DNA from 3 places in the Shewanella sp. S1-49-MNA-CIBAN-0167 genome. Region 3 is predicted to be linked to each of the others. Evidence: predicted binding sites of a transcription regulator. Region 3 holds the regulator's gene; each other region holds the start of a gene.
What was found. The regulator FliA, encoded in region 3, starts transcription of late flagellar genes. The targets are predictions, from matches to a motif close to CTAAAGNTNNNNNNNNNNNNGCCGATA.

Region 1 (3,666 bases), on a different contig from region 3:
CCTAACTGTTCACGAGGCATAACTTGGTTACCCATATTAACTCATCTACCTTAATACTTTATGTCGGCCTAAATGGTTATAACTTAACGCTTTGATGTAATTAAGTAGTCATTAGATAACCAATAGCTTCTTTTATCAATTCCGCTAATTAATAGCTTATCTTAATTCAATATACATTACCCGAAGTGTACTCACATTTAGCTGATTTGTAATCGATATTGTACTCATATTGGGTCAGGTAAGAGGTTGATCATTCATTACAATTATTATCATACTGTCTGTGAATATGGCGAGCAGGGCCACCACTGCATTCTCATTTACGATACTATTACCAATATTTTTCGACCGTTATTTGCCCAGGAGCACGTCGAAGATTTTTGGCTAATCCTTTATCTACTAGGGCTATTTGAGCGTCACTTATCATCCCTGGGTTACCACAGATCATCACTTGAGAATGTTCTGCATTAATCCCTAACCCCGCTTTTTGTTCAATTAATCCGCTGCTAATGCCATCAGGAATGCGACACGATAACCCTTCAGGATAGTCTTCACGGGTCACAATCGGAATAAACACAAACTGCTGTGGATGTTGTTCAATAAACTGGTTAATGGTTGCTAAATAAGCTAAATCTTCAGCGAACCTGACACCATAAACTAATACGACTTTTTCAAAGCGTTGCCAAGGTTCTGCCGTTGCCAGCATAGAGATAAAAGGACCCACAGCGGTACCGGTAGCAAAGAACCACAAATGTTTGCCTTGCAATACGCCGTTAGGCACTTCATCTAAGGTCATAAATCCAGTCGCTTTGGGCGTCACTTCAATGGTGTCTCCTGGGTTTAATGCTTTTAGATCTGGAGATAATTGCCCATCCTCTACCGACACCGCCAGCACTTCGACATAATCCGTACCTGGAGAATTTACCAGTGAATACGCCCGCGCGACACGCTTTTCATCACGCATTTGGCTGAGCTTAATAAACTGACCTGCGATAAAAGGTTCGACATCGGCTTTGATGCGCAATGAGAATAATTTATCATTCCAATCAATGCGCTCAATTACCTTACCCGTTGTCCACATAGTCACTATCCTTATCGCTGAAAGCCTATCTTAATCATAAGAGACTAAGTAGCTTGAGTCACGCTTTGTGATCCATCTTTAGTCGACTTATCCTGTCTAAATTGCGCTAACCCTTGCTGTATCAGCTCATATGTTTTATCAACACCAGCAGCAATATCGCCCTCTAGTACTTTTAAACCAGACAAAATATCACTTGCCTCTTTAAAGCCGTGATCGATTGCATCTCCAATTTTGAGCATAAAGCTGTCAACTTGTTCATCGAGCACCATAGATTGGTTTTGTTGTTGATGCACAGAGAAAAACGCTGTTGCAAAGCTAACAATACGATCAGCAGTTGCTTCTGGCGAGTAATCCACCCCACTCGCAAGGCTCTTTTGGACTGAGTTTTCTCCTCGCATTGGTGCAAGCTCTTCGTTAATGGCTTCAATCGCGGCGCGATAAAGTAATGCCATGGACTTGTCACCGGCAGCAATGCTCACTTCCTCTTGTGCTGCCAGAATGTTGTTATTCATTATTTGACGACTGAGTTGGCTCGCTGATATTTTGGTGGATAAGTTGACCGCTGAGCTAGCGTTATTGGAAGCGGCTTGAGTTGACGAAGTGGCGGCACGGGTTGAAGTGCTTTTACTTTCTAGTGCAGGGGTCGCATTAGTTGAAGCCGCATTGTTAACATCCATAATAATTTCTCATTTAGCATAATAGATAGCCTAAATATCGACCAAAAAATGAATCTCTGAAGTCATAATAGATAAATATAACGATTCATCTCATTCACCCCCTTACGATATTAATGGCGAACTAAAGGCCTATATTGCATAACGATAATGTAAAGGATAGCCCAAATAACAGCGTTAATGTGTACATTAGCAATAACCGCTAAATTGAAAAAGTAAGCTTCAACGCATCACAATCGCATCAATTAATGCCTTACTACTGCAAAAGAAAACCGTTTGATAACGAGGTCAAAAGTGTAACGATATAGTTACCTCGTATTGGTTATTGCTAATATGGCTAGTTAATAAGATTAATTTTATCATTATCACCCATACTGAGTCTCTCACACTGAATTTTAATTAAGGACAATAATATGCCGCAACAACATTGGTTTATATGGGGAATAGATATTTTCTCTGGTCTTTTATTAGTGTTATTTTGGTTATTACTCATCGCGGTAATTTACATGTTTATTGCTGATAAACTGCAAACTAAACAAGCCATTCGGCATAACTACCCTGTTATCGGCCGTTTTAGGTATATTCTAGAAAAACAAGGCGAGTTTTTTAGACAATACTTTTTTGCCCAAGATCGCGAAGAGCTACCATTTAATCGCGCCGAACGCAGTTGGGTATATCGCGCCGCTAAAAATGTTGACCGCACCATTGCGTTTGGTTCAACTCAGGTCTTAGATAAACCGGGGGCAGTAATGTTCATGAACTCAGCATTCCCCATCAATGATCATGACACCCATAAAACCATCGCTGTCACCATTGGGCCCGATTGTAATCACCCTTACATAACCGAGAAGATTTGCCATATATCAGCAATGAGCTTTGGGGCATTGTCTCGCCCAGCGATTACAGCACTATCCCATGGCGCAGCAAAAGCAGGTTGTTGGCTCAATACTGGCGAGGGAGGATTAAGCCCTTACCATCTAAAAGGTCATTGTGATTTAGTATTTCAAATAGGCACAGCTAAATACGGTGTCCGTAATGCTCAAGGCCATTTAGACGCACAAAAACTCACCGAAATTGCAGCGCATCCTGAAGTCAAAATGTTTGAAATTAAGTTAAGCCAAGGTGCTAAGCCCGGTAAAGGTGGTATTTTACCCGCCATAAAAGTGACTGAAGAAATTGCCATTATTCGCGGGATCCCAGCGGGACAAGACTCAATTAGCCCCAATGGACACATTGAATTAAACAACGTAGCTGACATTGTCGATATGATAAATCAGGTAAGAGGTATTACCGGCAAACCAACAGGAATTAAGGCTGTGTTAGGCGATATGTCTTGGGTAACCGAATTCCTGGATGAAATTGAGCGCCGTGGTATTGAGCATGCACCAGACTTTTTTACCTTAGACAGTTCCGATGGCGGTACAGGCGCAGCGCCACAAGCTCTGATGGATAATGTGGGCTTACCACTACGACAGAGTTTACCGTTACTGGTTGATTTACTGAATGAACGCGGCTTTAAGCAACGCATTAAAATTATTGCTACGGGGAAAATGATCATACCCTCATATGTGGCATGGGCATTAGCCACTGGTGCCGATTTTATTGCTTCCGCCCGTGGAAATATGTTTGCCTTAGGCTGTATTCAATCGCTGCAATGTAACAAAGACACTTGCCCCACTGGCATTACAACTCATAATACACGACTACAAAAAGGCTTAGATCCTAAAGATAAATCGGTACGTGTCGCAAACTATAATCATTTTTTACACTATGATTTAATCATGATCGCACATTCATGCGGCGTAACAGATCCAAGATATTTAACCCGCCACCATGCTCGTATTGTGCAATCGTCTGGGGTCGCAGTCACTCTCGATAAACATTACCGACATATGCAATAGTGTAGGTCATGAA
Region 2 (3,666 bases), on a different contig from region 3:
CCTCGCTACCGCAATTAAAGGTAAGCCTGCGGTTATTTTCTTCTACCCACTCGATTTTACTTTTGTATGCCCATCAGAGCTAATTGCTTTTGATCACCGCATGGAAGAGTTCACCAAGCGTGGTGTTGAAGTGATTGGTGTTTCAATTGACTCACAGTTCACTCATAACGCATGGCGTAACACTCCAGTAGACAAGGGGGGTATTGGCCAAGTTAAATACACACTAGTTGCTGACGTTAAACATGAAATTTGTAAAGCATACGACGTTGAGCATCCAGAAGCTGGCGTGGCTTTCCGTGGTTCTTTCTTAGTAGACAAAGAAGGCCAAGTTCGTCACCAAGTGGTTAACGATTTACCATTAGGCCGTAACGTTGACGAAATGATCCGTATGATCGACGCTCTTCAGTTCCATGAAGAGCACGGTGAAGTTTGTCCTGCTGGCTGGTCAAAAGGCGAAAAAGGCATGACTGCTAGCACAGAAGGTGTCGCAGCATACTTAAGAGATAACTCTGACAAGCTATAATCTAGCGGATTAGAGACAATAAAAAAGCTGCTTCGGCAGCTTTTTTATTGAGTAAGATAAATATTTTATCGACCGTTCTAAGGCGATATAGCCTGCTTGAGATGCAATTGTTATCTCGAGCGGAGGTTACCTAGTATCCATTATTCGCTGGCTGGATCGCTCTTCTCTTCCACAGCGGCTAATGGCCAACCACCTAATGCTTTCCAACGATTGACGATAAGGCAAAATAATTCGGCGGTGCGTTCGGTATCATATAATGCTGAATGCGCTTCTTTGTTGTCGAAATCGATGCCAGCCATTTTACACGCTTTAGCCAATACCGTGTGCCCAATAGCAAGGCCAGCAAGTGTTGCGGTATCAAAGCTCGCAAAAGGATGAAAAGGAGATCGTTTTAAACCGTTTCGTTCTATGGCCTTGTTCACAAACCCTAAGTCAAAAGCGGCATTGTGAGCGACAATAATACTGCGATGACAATCTACTGCTTTTTGGGCTTTTTTGACTTCTTTAAAAATCTCTAACAAAGCGACTTTTTCGTCTACCGCACCACGAAGTGGGTTGGTGGGATCGATACCATTAAAAGCTAAAGATTCAGGCTCTAGGTTCGCGCCCTCAAAAGGCTCAATATGAAAATGAAGGGTTTTATCAAGTTCAATGACCCCATCACTATTCATTTTTAATAAGCTGACGGCAATTTCAAGCAACGCATCGGTATTGGCATTAAAACCCGCAGTTTCGACATCGATAACAACAGGGAAATAACCACGAAAGCGGTGTTTAAACTTGTTAGCGTCGCAAATATCAGTCATTACAGTCTTTATCCTCAATAGCTATCATTCATCGGTGCAAATGATGTAGGCCGAGTATTATGCGCAAACTCAAGCTCAGTGTCATGTTTGATTGTGGTTTTTATCATCGATTAAACATGATTGTTGACTAAAGGAACTGACTTTGTGGCCGATAGAAAGTATGTAATCAGGTATATAGGGTGTTTTTATGTGGCGAAAACTGATAATTCTCGCAAGTTTGTGTCTTTGCTCAACGGCTAATGCTGATTTGAGGCACTACGTGGCGTCGCTCGAAAACTCAGCATGGCGCATTGGTGAGAGTAATCCGATAGAGTGTCGTCTTGAACATGATATTCCTAATTATGGTCGCGCGGTGTTTACCAGTAGGGCAGGTAAAGATTTGAATTTAAACTTCACCTTAGATATGTGGCTTAAGCCTGATGCGGTGACCAAGGCAACATTAATTAGCCGAGCTCCGAGTTGGCGTCCTGGGCATAATTCCAAAGAAATCACCCAACTGACTTATAACAAGCAATTTAATGGTGAAGTACCCAAAAAAGCCGCTTGGTCGATGTTGAATGAATTGAGTCAAGGAATGGAACCCACTTTTTACTATGCTGATTGGTATAATCACAACGCTAAGATTGCAGTGGGATTGTCGTCGGCTAATTTTGGCGGTAAATATCGTGAGTTTCGCGCTTGTTTAGCTAATTTGCTGCCTTACAGTTTTGATGATATTGCTTTTACGGTATTACATTACCAAGAAGGCGGGGTCGATCTGACGCGTTTCTCTACCCACCAATTACAAAAAATACAGCGCTATTTGTCTTATGACTCTGAAGTAGAACTCGTTCTTATTGATGCTTACACTGACAGCTACGGTGGGCGCTTGGTTAACCAAAAGGTGTCAGATAAACGGGCTGACTCAGTGAAAAATATTTTAATTGCTAGCGGTATTACTAAAGATCGTATTCATACCGAGGGGCATGGCGAAAAACGTCATGTTACTGGCAATGACCTTGCTGAAGAACGTAAGATGAACCGCAGAGTTGTGATTAAAATAACCAAGCCGATATAAACCCACCTCATGTATTATTAGCTGCACTATTAAGCGCAGTATTGACCCTATTTAGCCCGTAACAAGATTAGCTATCTATTTATTCAGTTGTTGTATGTATATTCCGCCACAGTAGCCTCTTTTTCTCGATACCATTGAGATATAAATAATAATCAATAAACGGGTTTTCCACGCTAAGGCATTATATCAACGCTCATCAATAAGGCCTCACTCGGCGGTCATTCAACATTCGTTAGACCAAGCTAATACTGATATAAAAGAGTCATTTGTAAACGATTGTTGCTCCTTTAGAGGCTAACGAGTAAAGCGATGCAAGCGTGTCTCGTTTTCCTCCATATTGATTAAAAAGACTCAATTTTTTCTCCATTAATATGGCTTGAATTGAAATGCTCTGATTTGTTCGCTTATAAGTTTGTTTATGAAGATACTGAAAAAAAGGCAAAAAAAGACCCACTTAATCCAAGTGGGCTAAATAATTTGCAATCAACAAATTTAAGGAAGGAAGTCAAACATAAGAACTAAGGATAACTGAAGTATTGGGTTACATCAGTTTGGCGTTCTTGGTTTTCAACATCTAAATCAGATGTGTCCTGAAAACAAGGTCATAGTAGAATGAATACACTTATCTGGCAAACTAGAAAAAATACGCATTATGATTAGTAAAACTAATGCTTTTTAGTGATCTTAATATGGTTTTTATACGCTGAACGGCTTATATAGTGGTTTTTTAGTTTGTTATATACATTTAATGCATAATTATTCGGATTAGTTAATTTTAAAACAATATTATTTAACAAATAGAATATATCTTGCTGTGATATAAAGCATGTTTATCTTCTTGATGTTGATAAGTATGGCTCTTAACCAAGGTGAACATCATCAAGCTACTTATATCTGAAACAGAATAAACTCCGAAAATGTCTTTATGAGGCTAAGTTCATATCCAGTGATAAACGCGCTGAATAATCTCCCTTCTTGAATCACTGAAGACTTGATTACTGACAACGTAAGCATCCAATATTATTAGATGATATTTTATTCATGTTTACATTTTACAGGGCGTGGGATGATAAGTTGCAGTGCGCGGTTTACGTTCACCTTGGCCGCGTTGCTTTTAAGGCTTTTTTAGGTTTTTAAGTGGCTAGAACTAGGCCGTTGTCACCAATAAATGTTTTATTTGTATGCCATGTTTTGTTTAATAGGTCGTTAATTTTTTTGGAAAATACATTAATAAAGCTTCATCTCTTACAGTTTCTGAGGTTTTTCGTGTGTTTAAGCGC
Region 3 (3,666 bases):
GATCCCATTAGCGGGTGCGATTTTAACCAAGTTAGATGAATCAATATCAATTGCAGGTGCTTTGAGCGTATTGATTCAAAATGAGTTACCATTGAGCTATGTTACTGACGGTCAACGTGTTCCTGAGGACATGAAAGTGGCTGATACCCTAGAGTTGGCTAAGCAGGCTCTGGCGGCATTAAATGAAACAGAACAACAATCGTCACAAGACACAGCGTGGTCTAATGACAACGCCTATGCATTTGAGTAAAGTTATGACACGGGATCAAGCAAGTGGTTTACGTATGATGAATCAACCAAATAACGATAAAGTTAAAGTAATTGCCGTATCCGGTGGTAAAGGCGGAGTGGGCAAAACCAGTGTGTCAATTAATACCGCCGTTGCATTAGCTGAAAAAGGCAAACGCGTATTAGTACTTGATGCCGATTTAGGGTTAGCCAACGTCGATGTCATGCTGGGGATCCGCGCTGAGAAAAATTTATCTCATGTTTTGTCCGGTGATGCCGAATTAGATGACATCATTGTGCGCGGACCCAAAGGGATCGGTATTGTTCCTGCTACGTCAGGTTCTCAAGCGATGGTTGAATTGACGCAAGCACAACATGCCGGACTTATCCGTGCATTTAGTGAAATGCGTACTCAGTTCGATATTTTAATTGTTGATACTGCTGCCGGTATATCAGATATGGTGCTGAGTTTTTCTCGTGCATCACAGGATGTATTAATTGTCGTTTGCGACGAGCCGACATCGATTACCGATGCTTATGCGCTGATTAAAATTTTAAGTCGCGAGCATGGTGTGTTCCACTTCAAAATTGTGGCAAATATGGTGCGTAGTTTGCGAGAAGGTATGGAATTATTTGCAAAACTGAGTAAAGTGACCGATAGATTTTTAGATGTTGCTTTAGAGCTGGTTGCAACAATACCCTTTGATGAGAATTTACGTAAAGCGGTTCGTAAGCAAAAGTTAGTTGTTGAAGCGTATCCTAAATCTCCTTCAGCTATTGCTTACCATGGATTAGCCAATAAAATTATGACTTGGCCGGTGCCACAACAGCCCGGCGGCCATTTAGAATTCTTTGTTGAACGTCTTGTACAACGTAAGCCGATACAAGAAGGAAGAACGGGTGAATAAAGCCGCAGCGTATACTCAGTTCGATAACAAAACATCTATTGTTGAACAGTATGCACCGCTGGTTAAAAGAATTGCTCATCATATGCTGGCAAGATTACCAGCATCGGTGCAACTCGATGACCTATTACAAGCTGGGATGATGGGGTTGCTTGAGGCCTCATCAAAATTTGATGATAGTAAAGGGGCCAAATTTGAAACCTTTGCTGGTATCCGAATTCGTGGTGCAATGATAGATGAAATTCGCCGAGGTGACTGGGTTCCACGCTCAGTTCATCGTAATAATCGTCGTGTAGCACAAGTGATTGATGAATTAGGGCAGAAGCTTGGACGTGATGCTCATGATACTGAAATTGCAGAAAAACTTGATATGTCGCTTGATGAATACCATCACATCTTAAATGATGTTTCTGTTGGTAAAATCATCGGTATAGAAGATCTTGGTGTTGCGCAAGATGTGTTAATCACAGACAACGAATCGCCAGATGAAACCTTTGACTCGCTTGCTGAAATTCAATTTCAATCTGCATTGGTTGAAGCAATTAAGACATTGCCAGAAAGAGATGCGTTAGTGCTGTCGTTATATTATGACGAAGCATTAAATTTAAAAGAAATTGGTGCAATCCTTGAAGTTAGCGAATCGCGAGTAAGCCAGATATTAAGTCAGGCAATGCTCAGGTTAAAAGCCAAACTCAAGCATTGGACACAAGAATAATAACTTATATAGAGCGAACGAGAGTCAGCTCACCGGAGGAAACCTTGGACAAGAATATGAAGATTCTTATTGTTGACGATTTTTCAACAATGAGGCGTATCATTAAGAACTTGTTGCGAGACTTGGGATACAATAATACTCAAGAAGCAGATGATGGCTCAACAGCCCTACCAATGTTACAAAAAGGCGATTTTGATTTTGTAGTAACAGACTGGAACATGCCTGGAATGCAAGGTATTGATTTACTTAGAGCCATTCGTGCTGATGATTCGTTAAAGCATTTACCTGTATTGATGGTAACCGCTGAAGCTAAGCGTGAACAAATTATTGCTGCAGCGCAAGCTGGTGTAAATGGTTATGTAGTAAAGCCTTTCACCGCCGCTACGTTAAAAGAAAAGCTAGATAAAATCTTTGAACGACTCGCATAACCAAGGATTAGTCATGCAGGCATCAATATCGGGCTTGGTCACTCTTGAACAAGCCCAAGAACTTGTTGAATTACTTACCTCGGGTAATCAAGCAGAAGCTGATGATTACATCAGAGAGCTTGCCACGCCATTGCAGCGTGAGCTTTTTGAAGAAGTCGGTAAGTTAACTCGACAACTCCACAGTGCACTAAAAGATTTCAAAGTTGATAACCGTTTATCTGAATTAGCGAATACCGAAATACCGGATGCTAAAGAAAGGTTGAACTATGTTATCGATATGACAGAACAAGCTGCAAATAAAACCATGGATGCAGTTGAAGAATGTCTTCCTTTGGCCGATACCATCATTAGCAATATACAATCAGTGACGCCCATGTGGGATAAATTGATGCGTCGTGATATAGAATTGGGTGAATTTAAGTCACTTTGTCATGATGTTCAACAGTTTATGTCGCATAGCGAGCATGACTCTAATCGCCTTCGCGAGCTGTTAAATCAAATTTTAATGGCGCAAGACTTTCAAGATTTGACCGGTCAAATGATCCGTCGAGTGATTGATTTAGTTCGTGAAGTAGAAACTAATTTGGTTTCAATGCTAACGGTGTTTGGTGATAATGCTAGCGAATTATTGCCTACTATAAACGATAATAAAATAGAAGCAGAAGGTCCCATTATGCATGCTGAACGGCGTGAAGATGTGGTTACTGGTCAAGATGAAGTAGATGATCTGCTATCAAGTCTGGGTTTCTAATTAGGAGTCAATTTAATGTCTTTTGATGTTGATGAAGAGATACTCCAGGACTTTTTAATTGAAGCTGGTGAGATTTTAGAGCTTCTACAGGAGCAGCTCGTTACTCTTGAAAATAATCCTGATGACAGTGATTTACTTAATGCTATTTTCCGTGGATTTCACACCGTTAAAGGTGGGGCTGGTTTTTTAAGTCTGGGTCCAATGGTTGATGTTTGTCATGAAGCTGAAAATACCTTCGACCTTTTACGCACCCGCAAACGCGGCGTAAATTCAGAGTTAATGGATATTATTTTGCAAGCGGTTGATGCGATTAATACCATGTTTGCTCAAACTCAGCAGGGACAGCAGCAAGACTCCGCTGATCCTGCGTTACTCGCTAAACTCAAATTATTAAGTTCAGGTGCACCATTACCTTCAGAAATGACGGCAGGAGAGCCAGAACCCATTGAAAATATTGTTGAGTTTAACCAGCCTGAATCCATCGAAGAAATGAGTATGCCCTCAGCGCAAACATCCGGCTCAGGCAGTATTGATGAAATTGATGAGTCTGAATTTGAAGCTTTACTTGATGCTTTACATGGTACAGGCAAAAGTCCTGCTTCATCTAAAGCTTCTGATAGTAAAAAAGCCAATATCGAT

Region 1: AAEZ00_RS08275 (DUF5610 domain-containing protein) is a predicted target of FliA. The motif match lies at 1,791-1,817, and genes of this name have one in related genera.
Region 2: AAEZ00_RS09120 (flagellar protein MotY) is a predicted target of FliA. The motif match lies at 1,457-1,483, and genes of this name have one in related genera.

The regions. Positions count from the first base shown of each region.
Region 1 is NZ_JBEOPO010000014.1:3,226-6,891, forward strand. Features, by position in the region: gene AAEZ00_RS08265 (Dyp-type peroxidase) at 1-35, opposite strand, end outside; gene AAEZ00_RS08270 (ferredoxin--NADP reductase) at 329-1,078, opposite strand; gene AAEZ00_RS08275 (DUF5610 domain-containing protein) at 1,123-1,755, opposite strand; gene AAEZ00_RS08280 (FMN-binding glutamate synthase family protein) at 2,166-3,653, shown strand.
Region 2 is NZ_JBEOPO010000015.1:97,997-101,662, forward strand. Features, by position in the region: gene AAEZ00_RS09110 (peroxiredoxin) at 1-523, shown strand, start outside; gene rnt (ribonuclease T) at 664-1,329, opposite strand; gene AAEZ00_RS09120 (flagellar protein MotY) at 1,517-2,386, shown strand.
Region 3 is NZ_JBEOPO010000006.1:11,681-15,346, reverse strand. Features, by position in the region: gene flhF (flagellar biosynthesis GTPase FlhF) at 1-250, shown strand, start outside; gene AAEZ00_RS03915 (MinD/ParA family protein) at 255-1,136, shown strand; gene AAEZ00_RS03910 (RNA polymerase sigma factor FliA) at 1,129-1,848, shown strand; gene cheY (chemotaxis response regulator CheY) at 1,893-2,276, shown strand; gene AAEZ00_RS03900 (protein phosphatase CheZ) at 2,290-3,027, shown strand; gene AAEZ00_RS03895 (chemotaxis protein CheA) at 3,043-3,666, shown strand, end outside.